One region of the Peribacillus sp. NPDC096540 genome, then DNA from elsewhere that is predicted to be linked to it. Evidence: riboswitches for the same ligand, from Rfam matches in the RefSeq annotation. Region 1 holds a riboswitch; the other holds the start of a gene.
The links. A riboswitch is a leader RNA that binds a small molecule or an ion and turns the genes downstream of it on or off. The one in region 1 is predicted to bind S-adenosylmethionine.

Region 1 (9,709 bases):
CGAAGCAGGTGAATTGAAGGTACAAGTGGCTTTATATATAAACCCATCTTCATTTACTTCGATCACCTGATTATTTTCGGCTAATTTCTTTTTCATTTGATTAATTGCTTCTTCAACTTGACCGGTCATGTCCATCAGCTCCCGATTGGATTTATTCATTCACTAGATATACTGGCATTAGTAGCCAATGTTTAACCTTCAAGTATACATTATACGCTTATTTTTAGAAAAAAGACCTAGCTGCTAGAATGTTGTATAATATATGATGCGCTTTATTATTCTTAGGGAGGTTGCTGATTTGAATCAAGCAAACCCGTTTATATATGCAACGGATAACAAACGATATCATACTTGGAATTACCACTTACGCAATCACTTTGGACATAAAGTTTTTAAGGTTGCTCTAGACGGCGGTTTTGACTGTCCAAACCGTGATGGCACCGTCGCACATGGTGGCTGTAGCTTCTGCAGTGTCTCTGGATCGGGAGACTTTGCAGGTAACCGTGTTGAACCGCTTGACGTCCAGTTTAAGAAAGTCAGTGAACGAATGCATCATAAATGGAAAGATGGAAAGTATATGGCCTATTTCCAAGCGTTTACGAATACGCATGCACCCGTGGCAGAGCTTCGTGAAAAATACGAAAGCGTCCTGAATCAAGAGGGTGTCGTCGGCCTCTCCATTGCGACACGCCCGGACTGTCTGCCAGATGATGTGGTCGAATATTTAGCGGAACTGAACGAACGCACTTACCTTTGGGTAGAGCTTGGCCTTCAGACAGTTCATGAAAAAACCGCCACGATGATAAACCGTGCACATGATTTTGATTGCTACAAAGAAGGCGTCGATAAACTTCGCAAACATGGCATTCGCGTTTGTTCACACATCATTAATGGACTCCCTCAAGAAGACTACGAAATGATGATGGAAACAGCTCGTGAAGTAGCGAAACTAGATGTGCAGGGCATTAAGATTCACTTACTTCATCTATTAAAAGGGACGCCCATGGTCAAGCAATATGAAAAGGGCCTGCTTGAATTTCTTGACCGTGACGATTATGTTAATCTTGTTTGTGATCAGTTGGAAATAATCCCTCCTGAAATGATCGTTCACCGCATAACTGGAGACGGTCCGATTGATTTGATGATTGGCCCGATGTGGAGCGTCAATAAATGGGATGTATTGAATGCCATTGATGCCGAATTGCAACGCCGCAACAGCTGGCAAGGGAAGCATTATCATATGGAGGTACCATCAAGATGAAGCTGGATCGCATTTTGACATTCGCAAAACTTCTGCTTGAAAAAGCAGTTCAACCCGGGGACATCACCGTTGACGGTACTATGGGCAACGGCTTTGACACTGTCTTTCTTGCAGGACTAGCCGGTGAAAATGGGCATGTCTATGCTTTTGACATTCAAGAAAACGCCATTCAAATCACAGCAGCCAAACTGAAGGAGGAGAGCATGCATGAACGCTGCACTCTCGTTCATGACGGACACGAGCACCTGAACAAATACATCAGCAAAGAACATTTAGGGAATATTACAGGAGCTATTTTTAACCTAGGCTACCTTCCTGGTGGAGACAAATCAATCGTCACCCAAGCTAATACAACGATACCTGCACTTGAACAGCTATTCGAAATGATGGCTCCCGAAGGTATCATCATCCTTGTCATCTATCACGGTCATCCAGAAGGTGCTTCGGAACGGGACGCATTGTTACACTATGTTCAGAATCTCCCTCAGCAAAAAGCCCATGTCCTGAAATATGACTTCATTAATCAAGCTAATAATCCACCATTCATAGTGGCAATTGAAAAGAGAGCATAAACAAAAGAGGTTCTATCTAAATTTTATAACAAAGTTGATTGGAGCGGACGGTGCGAGACTCCTGCGGGAAAAGCGCGTCTAGGGGAAGACCCCGCAGGCGCAAGCCGAGGAGGCTCCCGGACCGCCCGCGGAAAGCGAGTGGCCTACGTTCCAATCAACGTTCAAATTGTACAAGCCATAAAAAAACTGTAGAAGACCTGAAACAGTATGAAAATCAATTTGATAAATTCCTGTCTCAACTCGATTTAGTGATTTCCACTCAAGGTCATGAAGAGATCATGAATATGATGGCAACCCTCTTAGACCTATTCGCGAATGACTTAAGCTTCAAATCAATTAAGTTTACTGCTTTATCCAATAAAAAAGAACTTACACACTTGCACCAATTTATATATCCGGTTACTTATTGGGCACCGGTCATTAAGTCGAACGAATTACTTACAAACGCTGGCTAAAACAAACAAGCTGCTGATAATCGCTTCAGCAGCTTGTTATATTTATCCCGCAGTATGTACATTTCAAACGACATACCCTAATATTTTTAAACGATTTTCAACAAAACTCAAAGCGTATTGGAATACGTCATCCTGCTCTGGTTCGTTGAAGATTTCGTGATAAAGTTTTGGCCATTCTTTGTATTGTTTTTCACTAGCCAAGTTATAATTAAACCACTCACGAACCGCCTTTTTATTCACGATTCGGTCATCACCGCCCTGCATCAACAAAAGAGGCACATCCTGAAATTCAGGAATCTCTTCAAAAGCATCCTTCATAGCCTGTGCAAGCTCACGATACCAGCGAATCGAAACTTTTGTAATGTATAATGTATCATTTTTATCTGATTCACGGACTTCAGAACTTCTCGTAGCCATTTCAGGTGTTAAACCGGAATCGACTCTGAACTTAGGCATCACGAGGTTCAAACCATGTGAAATAGCTGTTAAGAACTTTCTAGGCTTCGTCACGAGGCCCAGACATGGTGAAGATAAAATCACCCCGGCAATGTCCAACTCTTCTTCCTGAAGCAAGCGTATCGAAATTAAACCACCCATGCTGTGTCCAAGCAAAAAGACTGGCAGCGAATATTCATAGGCATCTTCTATCCAGCTTTTTACTTCGTCTAAATATTCGTCAAAGGAATCGATATGTCCCCGGTAGGCACGAGTTGTCATCCCTTGCCCAGGAAGGTCGCCCATGACAACATGATATCCGGCTGAAAGCCACATTTGCGTTACCCACTTATATCGGCCGTGATGTTCCATTGCCCCATGAATGATGACAATGACGCCTTTTGCGTCTCCTTCTGTCTCCCATTTCCACATTCGAAATCCCCCTTTCACTTTTCTCTTGTTGTATACGATCAATGATAGCTGAAAAATAATATATATAAATTATAACCATATTCATGATTTTCGACAAAAAGGAACTCTAACAAATTCTACATTTTTATTATAAATAGCAAAGTCTATTTACATACGGTATATTAAAATAATACATAAAAACATCTACTTCGGAAAGGAAATGATTAAAAATGATTATTTATCCATTTAAAGGGAAAGAACCTGAAATCTCTGAAAGCGCTTATATTGCTGAAAATGCTGTCGTGACAGGTGATGTAAAAATCGGCGACGAAACGTCAATCTGGTTTAATACCGTTATACGTGGCGACGTAGCCCCTACTATAATCGGTAATAAAGTAAGTGTACAAGATAACAGCGTCCTCCACCAAAGTCCGAATAATCCATTAATTATTGAGGACGAAGTAACCATCGGCCATCAGGTTATTTTACATAGCTGCAAAGTTCGTAAAGGAGCTCTTATTGGCATGGGGTCGATTGTGCTTGATGCAGCAGAAATCGGGGAAGGAGCTTTCATCGGTGCAGGAAGTCTTGTTCCCCAAGGCAAAGTTATACCACCAAACACATTGGCATTCGGCCGTCCAGCTAAGGTGGTACGAGAAATTAACGATGAAGATCGTAAGGATATGGAGCGTATCGTCGGAGAATATGCTGAAAAAGGACAATACTATAAAAATGCAGAACGCATTAAATAATTCATGAAAATTCACGAGTAAACTTGCATTATTCACGAGTAAAAAAATAAATGACTGGATTAAATAGGATTTCTTGAATTATTCCCTCAGTCGACAAATTAATCCATTTCACAATTGAAAAAGGTGCCTCGCTAGTTGCGAAGCACCTTTTCTTTTATTTGATTATGCTTTTGCTTTTAAAATCTCAGCTTTATCTGTGCGTTCCCAAGGAAGATCAACGTCTGTACGGCCAAAGTGTCCGTAAGCAGCTGTTTGTTTGTAGATTGGGCGACGAAGATCAAGCATTTTGATGATACCAGCTGGACGCAGGTCGAAGTTAGCGCGTACTAGATCAACTAGTACTTCTTCGCTTACTGTACCAGTTCCGAATGTATCGATCGAGATTGATACAGGCTCTGCCACACCAATTGCGTATGCCAATTGTACTTCCGCTTTGTCAGCAAGGCCAGCAGCTACGATGTTTTTCGCAACGTAACGAGCAGCGTATGCCGCAGAACGGTCAACTTTTGTAGCATCTTTACCGGAGAATGCACCGCCGCCGTGACGAGCGTATCCGCCGTACGTATCAACGATGATTTTACGTCCAGTAAGACCAGCATCCCCTTGTGGTCCGCCAATTACAAAACGGCCAGTTGGGTTAATGAAGTACTTAGTCCCAGCATCGATTAATTCAGCTGGTACAACTGCTTTAATCACATGTTCTTTTAAGTCAGCTTGAATTTGCTCAAGCGTTACTTCTGAATCATGTTGTGTTGAAATTACAATTGTGTCGACTCTTACAGGTTGATTATTTTCATCATATTCCACTGTTACCTGTGTTTTACCATCAGGACGTAAGTAAGCAAGCGTTTCATCTTTACGAACTTGAGACAAGCGGAATGAAAGTTTGTGAGCTAATGAAATCGGAAGTGGCATAAGCTCTTCTGTTTCATTGCAAGCAAAACCGAACATAAGCCCTTGGTCCCCTGCACCGATCGCATCGATTTCTTCATCTGACATAGTTCCTTCACGAGCTTCCAACGCTTTGTCTACGCCAGCTGCGATATCGGCAGATTGCTCATCAATAGAACTCAATACGGCACAAGTTTCAGCATCGAAACCGTATTTCGCACGTGTGTAACCAATTCCTGCAATCGTATCCCGAACGATACGTGGAATATCCACATAAGCAGATGTTGTAATTTCACCTGCAACAAGTACAAGACCTGTTGTTACACTTGTTTCACACGCAACACGTGCATTTGCATCCTTAGCAAGGATAGCATCTAAAATGGAATCTGAAATCTGATCACAAATCTTGTCCGGATGGCCCTCTGTAACAGATTCAGAAGTAAATAGACGTTTCTTTGACATCATATTTCCTCCTTGGAAGTTAGTATGTTGTAGGCAAAAGCCTGATTTTTTACGGAACTCGTTTTCCCTTATTAGTTTCAACTATAGACACAGAATTACTAAAAAACACAAAAACCTTCCCTGGCAAATGAGGAAAGGTTTAAAATTCTGTCATCTATCCTTTCACTCTTATCGTTCAAGGGTTTTTTACCTTGCTCAGGTTAGCACCATCACCACTATTCCTTGAAGAACTATCGCTTTATTTTCGGCGATTGATCTTGGAGTCAAGTTCAATATGGCAGGTTGCTGGGTTTCAAAGGGCCTGTCCCTCCACCAACTCGGGATAAGAGAATCCGTACAATTTAAGATATTATCGTATATGGTCGGAATCTGTCAATGCTTTTCTAAAAAGAACAATTCCCCCCATCGTAGCTTTCGAAAAAAAAAATGTGCTGATGCTCCGTCATTATTGGATTTTCGAAGTAGAAAGCAAAACGAAACTGTAGATAATTTCCAAAGATAAAAGAAAATTAAAAAAGCAAACTTCGAAGCGTAAAAAACTTTTTATGACTTTGCCTTTCGAGGTAATAGCATGTTATTCTTTTCTTTGTTACTTCCTATTAAATAAAACAATCCTTTTTTATATTTCTGAAGCGAGACCCATCCTTTTTTTACATAACCTTTAATCCAGCTACCAATCTTGATTATGGGTTTTCTTTCTAGTTAAGATTCCTCCATTCAAGTATATGCAAGAATCCGAACTCGGTTCTTAACGCATTTATAAAAATGATTAAGGAAACCATATAAAAATTATCACAAAAAAAAATAAATAGTATAGACTATTTAAGTGAATGTGTTATACTAATTGTAATATAAAACTTAAAACAAAGGAAGGTACCTCATATATGAATTCTGTAGACGTTTCTAATGAGTTACACCAATTATTGGCAGGAAATAATGTGCAAACTCAACTTTCAGTTCCCCAATTAGTTGAAAAAGTATTAAGCAGAAACGAAGGCGTTTTGACATCAACTGGCGCAGTAAAAGCTGAAACTGGCAAATATACTGGCCGTTCACCTAAAGATAAATATATCGTAGACGAAGCATCTGTTAAAGACAAAGTAGATTGGGGTTCAGTAAACCAACCAATCTCTGAAGATGTATTCAATAAACTATATAATAAGGTAGTTGACTACCTAAAAGCAAAAGAAGAGATCTTTGTTTTCAAAGGTTTCGCTGGTGCAGACGAAACATCACGTCTTCCCATCCGAGTGGTAAATGAATATGCTTGGCATAATCTTTTCGCTCATACTTTGTTCATCCGTCCAAATGAAGAAGAACTAAGAGGTCATGAAGCAGAATTCACGATTCTCTCAGCACCTAATTTCAAAGCAGATCCAGAAGTCGACGGAACTAAATCCGAAACATTCATCATCGTGTCATTTGAACGCCGTACTATCTTAATCGGTGGAACGGAATATGCAGGTGAAATGAAAAAATCGATCTTCTCAATCATGAACTATCTACTTCCAGAGGCTGGAATCCTTCCAATGCATTGCTCTGCTAACGTAGGACGTGAAGGAGATGTCGCTTTATTCTTCGGACTGTCTGGTACTGGTAAAACAACTTTATCTGCAGACACTAATCGCAAACTGATTGGTGATGACGAGCACGGCTGGTCTTCTAACGGTGTATTCAACATCGAAGGCGGCTGCTATGCAAAAACAATTAACCTTTCACGCGAAAAAGAACCGCAAATTTTCGATGCCATCCGTTTCGGTGCCGTATTGGAAAACGTAGTTGTTGATCCAGAAACACGTGAAGCGAACTACGATGATAGTTCATTAACAGAAAACACTCGTGCTGCATACCAAATGCAAGCGATTGATAACATCGTGAACCCAAGTATCGCAGGACACCCAAATACAATCATTTTCTTAACAGCTGATGCTTCAGGCGTACTGCCTCCAATCAGCAAACTTTCTAAAGAACAAGCAATGTTCCATTTCCTAAGCGGGTACACAAGTAAATTGGCAGGCACTGAAAGAGGAGTAACTTCACCAGAAGCTACATTCTCAACTTGCTTCGGTTCACCATTCTTACCTCTTCCTGCTACACGCTATGCTGAAATGCTTGGAGATAAAATTGACGAACACAGCGCAAAAGTATACCTTGTCAACACTGGATGGACTGGCGGTGCATACGGAACTGGTAGCCGTATGAAACTTGCTTACACTCGTGCAATGGTACAAGCAGCACTTGAAGGCGAATTAGCAAACATCGAGACAGTCAAAGACGATATCTTCGGTTTGGATATTCCACTTCATGTTCCTGGTGTTCCTGACGAAGTGCTTCAACCAATCAAGACTTGGGCAGATCCTGCTGCATATAAACAAACAGCAACAGCCCTTGCTGCTCAATTCCGTGCAAACTTTAAAAAATTCGGAAGCGTTCCAAGTGAAATTGAAGAACTTGGCGGACCGACTGCTTAATTTTAATAAACAAAAACAAAAGGGGTTCGGAATTAAAACATTCCGAACCCCTTTTGATATTGTCATTGAATGAATGTCAGTTTAACTAAAATAACTGGATCAATACTTGGGCGACCGACCTCTGAATACATATCTTTCACCAAGTCATAAATGAAAGGGAAATCAATGGTGGCTTCAATTTTACGAGCCAAATGGTTCGATGGCACCAGTTGATCTAAAGTAATCATTTCAAGTTGATCTCGCTGAATAGAATCATGTTTCGAAAGCATCCTTATCACCTCAAGTTTTAATACTTCTATTTTTTAAAAACAAAAAAGACTGTAGGCAAAAGCTTATATCTAATTGTTAAAACAAAGTGGATTGGAACGGAAGGTGTGAGACTCCTGCGGGAAAAGCGCGTCCAAGGGAGACCCCGCAGGCGCAAAGGCGCCGAGGAGGCTCCCGGGCCGCCCGCGGAAAGCGAGTGCCTGAAGTGGAAAGTAACGTTCAAATTTTACAACCCATCAAAAAAACTGTAGACAATCTCCATTACTATCGAGTTTAGCAAAACTTGCTTGGTCCTTTCTTTATAAACTGATTAATCTAAGCGAAAAATCAATCATCACGTTCTAACTCCTGTAAAATCCACAATAACCTGAAGCGCCAGGATCTGCTCTTCACATGTCCCCATAGGAAGTCATATTTACAGAACATATTAATTATCCAATCTATACTATGAATTTTGAATTAAAAATAGCCAAGAGGCTGTCCCCTATGTTCCAGCTGGTGGTATAATTCATTGGTTTTCTCAAAAGCCCTGAGAAAGGTCTCCTGTACCAAATCCTCTACATCCAGTTGGCCAATATAATACACAAGAAAGTTCGTCATACTTTTTTCATACGTATGAAATTCACTCCTCTTGATCGCCCATAAGAGACAGCCTCCTCCTTATTAAATAGACTGAGCTGCAAATATAAAATTACAAGTTCATCAAATGATTTAACATGTTGCACAACTATAAAGGGTGCTGACTGAGTCAACACCCTTTATATCCCTATCATATCCGGCCTTGCAGAATCAATTGTTTATTAGATAATCATTTTGTTCCTTACTTCTTTCAAATGTTCTGTTTTATATTCGAATACATTGCCTAAGTTGGCAATTTGGATGTTATGTTTATTGGCATCAATGCAATTCCGAGTATCCAAAATCATTTTATGAGCCATCTTATTCGATAGTTTGTCATAATCCATTTCTCTAAATTCATTATGATCGGTTAAGACAAGAATCAGGTCGGCATCTTTTACAGCGTCTTCGACAGAAACGACTGGCATTTTCCCAGATTGGACATGTGGGTCATGCAAGGATACTTCCATCTGATCCATGCTCATTAGGATATTTACAACATCAATGGCCGGGCTTTCACGGATATCATCTACATTTCCTTTGTAGGCAAGTCCAAAAACCGCTACCTTTGGTTTACGGATACCCTCAAGTAACATCCTGACACAATTGACGATATAATACGGCATCGAAACGTTCGTGTCGCGGGCTAATTTGATGATTCTAGCTGTCTCAGGAGCTTTAGCGACAATGAAATAAGGATCGACCGCGAGACAATGTCCACCTACCCCTGGTCCTGGTTGATGAATATTTACACGTGGATGCTTATTTGCCATTGATATGACATCCAATACATTGATATCCAATTCGAAGCAAACTTTAGCCAACTCATTCGCAAGAGCAATATTCACATCACGGAAGGTATTTTCCATCAATTTGGACATTTCAGCCGTTTTCGCATCCGTACGAATGATTTCCCCTTTAACAAAAGTTTCATAGACAAGGCCTCCTCTGTAGGAGCAGGCTTCTGTGATGCCGCCGACAATTCGGTTATTATGCACCAATTCTTCTAGAATTCTTCCTGGTAAGACACGTTCGGGACAATGTACAAGAAAGATGTCTTTCCCGATCGTTAGCCCTGACTTCTCAATCAATGGCTTGATATGATCATCCATGC
Region 2 (9,709 bases), on a different contig from region 1:
TTTGCTATTTTATATAGTTTATTATGTGCGCAAGGTCATCATGAGTAAAGGTGCACGTAGAATGGTAGTTTATCGTGGAACTCTAGGAATAGTTGCGATCTGTAGCGTGATATATTTTTGTTATACTGTTTTGGGTGGAATAAACTATCATAGATATTCTTTTTTGTCTTATACCGCATATCAAGAGGAGAACTACAGTGATGAGGAACTGGTGAAATTATGTAAGTCACTTGCGGTTGAAATGGAATTGGCAAGGGAAAAGGTAGAGGATACTGATCTTTTGGCTCAAAAATCAGATAATTTTGATTATTATGCACAACACGCAGTTTTGTCGATGCAAATGTTATCAAAGAAATATCCTATTTTGGAGCATTCTTTATATTCAACACCAAAACCAGTGGTGATGTCAAAACTAATGTCGCGTGCAGGGATACATGGTATTTTTGTCCCTTTTACTTTTGAATCCAATATCAATGTTCATGTGCCAGTTTTTTTGGCGCCTGCTACTATGGCACATGAATTGGCACATCAGAGTGGTTTTATGCATGAGGATGAGGCAAATTTTATAGCTTATCTGGCATGTAAGCAGCAGGATGATCCAATTATACTTTACAGTGGTTTTTTTCTAGCGTTTGATTATTCTATATCTGCGCTAAAGAAAGTTGATTCAGATAAGGCGTCTGATATAATGTCCAGTCTGTCCAAGGCGGTGCAGCATGACATAGTACAAAATGAGCAGTATCGGGATAAGTATGAGAGTGTTATTTCAAGTATTTCAAGAATTGTAAATGACTTTTATCTGAAGGCGAATAACCAGGCAGACGGTTTAAATAGTTATAGTGGTATGGTAAATTTGTTGCTGGCAGAGCAGCGAGGAATAGAGAAGTATAATTAAATAAAGTATAAAAATTACTAGGAGCGAAGTTTATTTTTTTGTAAATGTTTCTTTTGAATTTCTATTGTCCGTTTTTGTTACATATGGTTGTATCTTGAATATTTATTGGTCTATATAGTAATTTATAGTGGGCTTTAGTTGAACATAGGAGTGAGTGAAATAAATAAAATAAAAGTATTTCCGATTCCATATGCTGGAGCGTCGGTAAATGTATATTATGAATGGAAAAAACTACTGCCGGATAGATATGAATTGTGTATGAGTGAATTGGCTGGAAGAGGAACTCGATTCAGAGAGCCTTGCTACAAGTCTGTTGGTGAAGCAAGTGAAGATATCGCAAAAAGAATAAGTGAACAATTAAAATATGACGATGAATATGTTATATTTGGACACAGTATGGGAGCCTTATTGACTTATGAGATATATTATAAACTTAAGCAAATGGGAACTAAGGAACCAACCCATCTGTTTTTTTCTGGGCGAAATGCTCCACATATTTCTGAAAAGAGAGATAATATTGAAAATATGACTAATGAAACTTTCTTGCAAACGGTAGAACAATATGGGGGACTTTCAGAGGAATTTTATACAAAAGAGATTATGGATATATTTCTTCCGATTTTGCGAGCAGATTTTATAATATTGGACAATTATAAGTTTCAACCCAAAGCAGAAAAAATAAGTTGTGGAATAAGCGTTTTTTATGCGGATAATGATTTTTCGACTCCTATCAAAAAAATTCAAAAATGGACCGAAGTTGTTGAAGGGAATGCGAAATTTCATAAGTTTAAAGGAGAACATTTTTTTTTAAATAGATATCCTAATGACATTGTAAATTTTATTGTTAAAGATACTCAACCTTTTCGAGGGGATTAAAAAATTGAAGTAATTGATTCCGAAGGAAATGATATAGCATTTCTTACAGCTTCTTTGATGTATGGAGAAAGAATTGGTGCTTCAAAAGTGAAAAAAATGACGATCAGGTATTGAAATTGACAGATTATTAATGTAAATTAAATATAATCAAATTTTAAAATGTTAAGAAAACTTTATAAATGGATCTTATCGAGAGAGGTGGAGGGACTGGCCCGAAGAAACCTCAGCAACCAGCTTAGGCAAAGGTGCTAAATCCAGCAAGCAGAGCTTGATAGATGAGGAGAATGTTTCAAAAAACCTTCTTCTTTGAGAAGGTTTTTTTTTCTTTTCTCTCATACTCATAGAAAACGACAAAAACAGAATTGTTTTTGAGAGAGGGTGTACATATGGATTTTCGTAAAGAATTGAAAGAAAGAATGCTGGTTGGAGAAGGAGCAATGGGAACATTATTATACTCATATGGAATCGATCAATGTTATGAGGAATTAAATTGCACTAATCCTGATCAAATTGAATCCATTCATCGTGCCTATTTAGAAGCAGGTGCTGATATTCTACAATCGAATACTTACGGAGCCAACTTTAATAAATTGAAACGGCATGGTCTTGAAGATGAAGTAAGCCGAATTAACCGTCAGGGAGTTATCCTAGCTAAAAAAGCCGCAAAAGGCAATGCATTTGTATTTGGTACTATAGGGGCTCAGCGAAGTATACGTAAATCGGATTTAAGCATGGAAGAAATAAAGAGAGGTTTTCGTGAGCAGCTATATAGTCTGCTTATAGAAAATCCTGATGGGATTCTCCTTGAAACATTTTATGATTTGGAAGAACTTGAAACCGTGTTGCAAATTGTTAAAAAAGAAACTGGATTGCCAATTATTGCAAATGTATCGATGCATGAATTAGGTAATCTTCAAAATGGGATCCATTTAAATGAAGCATTTCAAAAACTCGAGCAATTAGGTGCTGATGTTGTTGGTGTGAATTGCCGTCTCGGTCCACATCATATGATTCGCGCCTTGGAAGAAGTGACTTTGCCAAAACAAGCTGCTATCGCTATCTATCCAAATGCCAGCCTACCGGATTACGTGGATGGAAGACTAGTTTATAAAGCAGTTCCTGAATATTTTGGCTCAAGTGCCCTTGAGCTTCGTGAGCAGGGTGCCACGATTATCGGTGGGTGTTGTGGAACTACACCACTTCATATTCAATCTGTGAAAAATGCGATTGGGAGTTTAGTTCCAATAGAAGAAAAAATGACGAAAGCCCGTGAAATCGAAATAATTGAAGTGAATCATAGAGAACTGGAACTACCCCTGCATGAACAGGCCAAAACTGAAAGAACGATTCTTGTTGAACTTGATCCGCCGAAAAAATTAGGAATTGAAGGTTTTATGGCTGGTGCGGAGGCATTAAAAAATGCGGGTGTTGATTCGATTACATTAGCTGATAATTCACTTGCTTCGCCGAGGATATCTAATGCGGCGCTGGCCAATTTGTTGAAAAACCAATTAGATGTAAATCCAATGGTGCATATTACGTGCCGTGATCGGAACTTAATTGGCCTTCAGTCACATTTAATGGGACTTCAAACGGTGGGGTTGAACGAGATACTGATTATCACTGGTGATCCTTCAAAAATAGGGGACTTCCCAGGTGCTACTTCAGTCTATGATCTATCATCATTCGACTTAATTAGTATGGTAAAACAATTTAATGAAGGTCTTTCTTATTCCGGTCAAAGCCTAGGTCAACGAGCCAATTTTAAAATAGCGGCTGCCTTTAACCCAAATGTGAAATATTTGAATAAGGCCGTTCAGCGGATGGAAAAGAAGATTGCTTGCGGTGCTCAGTCCTTTTTGACCCAACCGATTTATTCAGTTGATCAGATTGAAGAGGTTTATGAGGCGACAAAACATTTAGATACTCCGATTTTCGTCGGAATCATGCCGTTAACGAGCACACGAAATGCGGAATTTATCCATAACGAAATACCTGGTATTAAATTACCTGATAATGTAAGGCGGGCTATGGCTTTAGCTGGGGATGACCCGATAAAGTCAAGAATGGAAGGTGTAAATATCGCCAGAGAACTGGTGGACGCCGCAAGAGAAAAATTCAAGGGGATTTATTTAATTACACCATTCCTTCGCTATGAAATGACAGCGGAACTTACAAAATATATTAGAGAAGTCGATAGTAAACATACATCAGAGGTGGCAGTACATGAATAAAAAAGCGATTCAAGAACAGTTAAAGTCTAAGATTCTCCTTCTTGATGGGGCAATGGGAACCATGCTACAAGCTGAGGATTTAACAGCAGAGGATTTTGGGGGAGAACAATTCGAGGGGTGTAATGAATATTTATCACTGACGCAACCTGAAATCATCCAAACCATCCATGAAAAATACTTAGCAGCAGGTGCCGATATTATTGAGACAAATACCTTCGGAGCCACGAGCATCGTTCTTGAGGAATACCAAATAAGTACGATTGCTTATAAGCTTAATAAAATTTCAGCTGAACTTGCCGTGAAAGCTTGTGAAAAATATTCAAATGATAAATGGCCAAGATATGTTGCTGGTTCAATGGGGCCAACAACAAAAACACTTTCTGTTACAGGAGGAACCACATTTGATATTTTAACCGATTCTTATGAAGAACAGGCACTCGGTCTATTAGACGGTGGTGTGGACCTGTTGTTAGTAGAAACCTGTCAGGATATGCTTAATGTAAAGGCTGCCTTTTCTGGAATAAAAGCGGCCTTTGCTAAAACAGGGAAAGAAGTGCCTGTCATCATTTCAGGTACAATCGAACCAATGGGTACGACCCTAGCCGGTCAGTCTATTGAAGCGTTCTATTTATCAGTTGAACATATGAAGCCTGTGGCTGTTGGTTTGAACTGTGCAACAGGACCAGAGTTCATGATAGACCATATTCGGACACTTGCAGATATATCAACCAGCGCCATTAGCTGTTATCCGAATGCTGGCCTACCTGATGAAGAAGGTCATTATCATGAATCCCCGACTTCCCTTGCAGAGAAAATGAAGCAATTTGCAGAAAAAGGCTGGGTCAATATCATTGGGGGCTGCTGTGGAACAACACCAGAACATATTAAAGAGCTTTCTAAGGTTCTAGAAGGCGTTCAGCCCCGTGAAATGAGGGAATCAGCACATGGCCATGCCGTATCAGGCATTGAGCCACTTATATATGATGATTCAATGCGTCCCTTGTTCGTCGGTGAGAGAACGAACGTCATCGGATCTCGTAAATTCAAGGAGTTAATTCGTGGGAAGCATTATGAGCCAGCTGCCGAAATAGCTCGTGCTCAGGTGAAGAAAGGCGCCCATGTCATTGATATTTGTCTTGCTGATCCTGATGGTGATGAGCTAGGCGATATGAAGGAATTCGTCGAAGAAGTTGTCAAAAAAGTGAAAGTACCATTAGTCATTGATACTACAGATGAAGCCGTTCTTGAACAGGCTTTAAAGCATTCTCAAGGAAAGTCAATTATTAATTCTATCAACCTTGAAGATGGTGAAGAGCGCTTTGAAAAAATTGTTCCATTCGTTCATCAATACGGTGCTGCCGTTGTGGTAGGAACAATTGACGAGATTGGAATGGCCGTTGATGCTGAACGGAAAATTGAAGTGGCTACCCGCTCTGTGGACTTGCTAGTAAATAAATATGGCCTAAACAAAAGCGACCTCATTTTTGATCCGCTTGTTTTCCCTGTAGGTACGGGAGATGAGCAATATATTGGCTCTGCTTTAGAAACGGTTAAAGGAATTAAGGCAATCAAAGAGAAATTTCCGGAATGCTTAACGATTCTTGGAATTTCAAACGTTTCATTCGGCCTACCATCACGAGGAAGGGAAATTCTAAATGCCGTTTTCTTATATCACTGTACAAAGGCTGGTCTTGACTACGCAATTGTGAATACGGAAAAACTTGAACGTTTTGCTTTGATACCGGAAGAAGAAGTGAAACTGGCCGAAGCACTCCTGTTTAATACCTCTACAGAAACATTAGCTATCTTCACTGAATTTTATCGTGGAAAAAAAGCGGAGAAGAAAGATAATGGTGTTATCCTTCCGTTAAATGAACGTTTAGGTAACTATATTATTGAGGGAACGAAAGAAGGCTTAATTGAAGATTTAAATAAAGCAATTGAGCGAGGGGACGCTCCATTAGAAATCATCAATGGACCATTGATGGATGGGATGAGTGAAGTGGGTAGATTATTTAATGATAATCAGCTCATTGTCGCGGAAGTACTTCAAAGTGCCGAGGCGATGAAGGCTGCTGTCTCACATCTTGAACCACTCATGGAAAATGCTGAAGATAGTGCTAAGAAAGGTAAGATCCTATTAGCGACTGTCAAGGGTGACGTACATGATATTGGTAAAAACCTAGTGGATATCATTCTTTCCAATAATGGCTATGAAGTCATTGACCTTGGAATTAAAGTCGCACCACAACAAATTATTGAAGAGGTCCGAAAACATGAGCCTACTATCATAGGCCTGTCTGGATTACTTGTAAAATCAGCACAGCAAATGGTTTTAACTGCCCAGGATTTAAAACAAGCAGGGATAGATACTCCAATATTAGTGGGGGGAGCAGCATTATCCCGTAAATTCACTGATTTCAAAATTTCACCAGAATATGGTGGTCCTGTATTATATTCCAAAGATGCTATGGATGGCCTGGCCGTCACGAATATTTTACATGATTCAAACAAAAAGGTTGGCTACTTAGAGGAGTTAGTTGAGAAACGGGAAATATCGAAAGCCAATGCGGCAATAGCAGCAACCATGGAAAAACCAGTGCGCAAGCAAACATCAGCCGCTCCGTTAAGCAATGTCCCGGTTCAAAAACCGCGTGACATCAAACGACACGTTTTGAAAAATTATCCATTGGATGTCATCCAACCATATATTAATAGACAAATGTTAATTGGTCATCATTTAGGATTAAAAGGTAAAGTTGCCGAGTTGGTGAAGCAAGGGAATGATAAAGCAATTCAACTGAATGATTTGGTTGATGAGCTAATTGAATTCTTGAAGGCAGAACCAGATTACGGGTTAAACGCTATTTATCAATTTTTCCCTGCTCAAAGTGATGGAGACAAGTTATTCATTTATAATCCGGATAATCATCAGGAAGTATTGGAAACATTTGATTTTCCTAGGCAAGATACAAGTCCGCACCTTTGTTTGGCGGATTTTGCGAAGCCAATTTCTTCCGGGGAAATGGATTATGTTGGTTTCTTCCTCGTTACAGCTGGTAGAGGCATCAGAAAATGGGCAGAACAACTAAAACTTGAAGGTGATTTCTTGAAAAACCATGCTCTTCAATCACTTGCACTTGAAACTGCAGAAGGGTTTGCAGAAAGAATCCACCAATTGATGCGAGATGATCTGGGTATAAGCGATCCTATAGAAATGTCAATGAAAGAGCGGTTCTCAGCTAAGTATACCGGACAAAGGTTTTCATTTGGTTATCCGGCGTGTCCAAATCTTGAAGACCAAGAAAAGCTATTCCGTTTGTTACAACCGCAGGATATTGGAGTAGAATTGACTGAAGGATTCATGATGGAACCAGAAGCTTCTGTTTCAGCTATTGTATTTGCTCATCCTGAAGCGCGTTACTTTAATGTCGATCGATAAGCAGTGAAGAGACAGCGGTATTTTTTACCGCTGTCTTATTGCGCATGAAACCCCTGAATTAGTACACCTTAATGGTCAAAAGGAAGGGGATGCAATATATGAGGAGTCTATTTCGACTATTTCTTTACATAATGGGAGCGTTCGTTATTTTGGTTATGACAGGTGGACCGCCAGTTCAAGTACATGCAACGATTCCGGAAGAAATAACACCGCTTGTAAAAAGTAAAGAAAATCAGAAAATTGCATATTTGACATTCGATGATGGACCGTCTACGAATACGATGGATATTTTAGATATATTAGATCGATATCATGTAAAAGCGACCTTTTTTGTAATAGGTAATGAAGAACCTTACGCAAAACAATGCTATAAAGAAATGATTTCCCGGGGGCATCAAATTGCCCTCCATTCCTATACACATGATTATTCTATTGTTTATCGGTCAACGGAAAGTTTCTTCCAAGATCTAAAAAGGCTTGAAACCATGCTTGAAAAAGAGTATGGGGTAAAGAGCCGGATTGTACGTATACCGGGTGGTTCAAATAATCATCTTAGACATCAGGTTTCAACCAGACCAATCATAAATGAAATTCTTCAACGGTTATCAGAAAAAGGTTATATTTACTTTGATTGGAACATCGATTCAACAGATGGCATCAGTCCGTCAATAAGTGAGCAACAAATCATTACTTCTGTGAAAAGAGGATTGAAAGATCAAAAGCATGTTAATATCTTATTGCATGATATCAATAGTATGAAAAATACGGTAAAAGCATTGCCGGATATTATAGAAAACCTAAAAAGAGAAGGGTATACCTTTGATACGATTGATGAGACAACTCCTAAAATACAATTTAATTGATGAACTCAGTGTTTATATATAGTAAATTAAGGTATAGGAGTAAGAGATTACATGGGAAAGGAAATATCGTTTCTATGATGCCATCATTGTTTTTATCACATGGAACACCTCTATTAGCACTGGAAAAGAACAGTTACACTTCTTTTTTAAAGGAATATATGAAAGCAATGAATAAACCAACTGCAATCGTTATCCTATCAGCTCATTGGGAGAGTAAGGAGCAGTTGATTTCAGCAGTAAGTAAACATGAAGTAATTTATGATTTTGCCGGTTTTCCTGAAGAAATATATCAGGTGACATATCCCGCTTCGGGATGTTTAGAGTTATCCGATAAAATATTAACCTTATTGTCAAAGATAGGTGTATTAGGGGAACTTGATGAAAGGCGTCCGCTCGATCACGGGGCATGGGGACTTCTGCATATTATGTACCCTGAAGCCGATATACCTATCGTATCATTGTCTATTAGTCCTGACCTACCATTTGAGAAGCAATATGAGATCGGCAAAGTATTGGGGGATCTTAAGAAAAGTAATGTCCTTATTATCGGGAGCGGTGGAATTGTCCATAACTTTAACCATATTCAGGAAGATATGAATGTGGCAGAGGGGTGGGCAATCAGTTTTGAGGAATGGGTAGAAGAAAAAATCATGAATTGGGATATGAAGACTTTGGTTAACTATGAACAAATCGCTCCTTATAGTAAAGATGCTGTACCTACAAAAGAGCATTTCATTCCATTAGTCATCGCCATGGGCTCAGGAGATGACAACAAAAAGCCAAAGTTGTTACACAGGACTTTTCAATATGGGAATCTAAGTTTAACAGCTTGGCAGTTTGACTGATTTGAAAGGGTTTTTTGTATGGTAAAATATACCTGGTAATAATCAAAATGCAAAAATACAAAAAACTTTTTTTAGCGAAAAAGGACTTAAATGAGCAATAAAGTCTGTTAAAGGCGGATTATGGCGAATTAAGCAGAAAAATAGTTTCAAAAAGGCTGGATAAAGTGTTTTAACCTTTGGATATTTCGACAAAAACATGTTAATATAACATCTGAAAACGTTTTATCCTTTAAAATTTTATTATTCAATGACCAAAGTTATTTATTATAAATTATATTTTTGGGGAAAAGTTAGAAGAAAGAAATTTGGGGATGGATAAAACGAAATGAAAAAAATTATGAGAAAAATTTGGGGGTTTACAAAATGACCATCAAGGACGCTAAGGCATACGACCCATGGAAAACTTTTTCAGGTCCAAACCTTGGGTATGTCATGGAGCAATACGATCTATTTCAAGCCAATCCGGAAGAAGTAGATCCGGAACTGAGAAACTTTTTTGAAGTATCAGGTCCTCCTTCATTTGATGTATCGGCTGAAATAACTATCGGAAATGC

Region 2: another riboswitch for S-adenosylmethionine. It lies ahead of ACQKMR_RS25355 (bifunctional homocysteine S-methyltransferase/methylenetetrahydrofolate reductase); the one in region 1 lies ahead of metK (methionine adenosyltransferase).

Annotation. Positions count from the first base shown of each region.
Region 1 covers NZ_JBNNTG010000012.1:36,571-46,279, reverse strand. Annotated here, with positions in the region: gene ACQKMR_RS12680 (SMI1/KNR4 family protein) at 1-129, opposite strand, end outside; gene ACQKMR_RS12675 (TIGR01212 family radical SAM protein) at 299-1,261, shown strand; gene ACQKMR_RS12670 (class I SAM-dependent methyltransferase) at 1,258-1,833, shown strand; gene ACQKMR_RS12665 (hypothetical protein) at 1,884-2,288, shown strand; gene ACQKMR_RS12660 (lysophospholipase) at 2,352-3,155, opposite strand; gene ACQKMR_RS12655 (gamma carbonic anhydrase family protein) at 3,368-3,886, shown strand; gene metK (methionine adenosyltransferase) at 4,049-5,242, opposite strand; SAM riboswitch class I at 5,405-5,568, opposite strand; gene pckA (phosphoenolpyruvate carboxykinase (ATP)) at 6,124-7,710, shown strand; partial or broken gene ACQKMR_RS12640 (IS5/IS1182 family transposase) at 7,776-7,979, opposite strand; gene ACQKMR_RS12635 (nucleotide sugar dehydrogenase) at 8,778-9,709, opposite strand, start outside.
Region 2 covers NZ_JBNNTG010000047.1:4,844-14,552, forward strand. Annotated here, with positions in the region: gene ACQKMR_RS25345 (DUF3810 domain-containing protein) at 1-895, shown strand, start outside; gene ACQKMR_RS25350 (thioesterase II family protein) at 1,034-1,771, shown strand; SAM riboswitch class I at 1,955-2,053, shown strand; gene ACQKMR_RS25355 (bifunctional homocysteine S-methyltransferase/methylenetetrahydrofolate reductase) at 2,158-4,005, shown strand; gene metH (methionine synthase) at 3,998-7,447, shown strand; gene ACQKMR_RS25365 (polysaccharide deacetylase family protein) at 7,546-8,310, shown strand; gene ACQKMR_RS25370 (dioxygenase family protein) at 8,385-9,155, shown strand; gene sucA (2-oxoglutarate dehydrogenase E1 component) at 9,519-9,709, shown strand, end outside.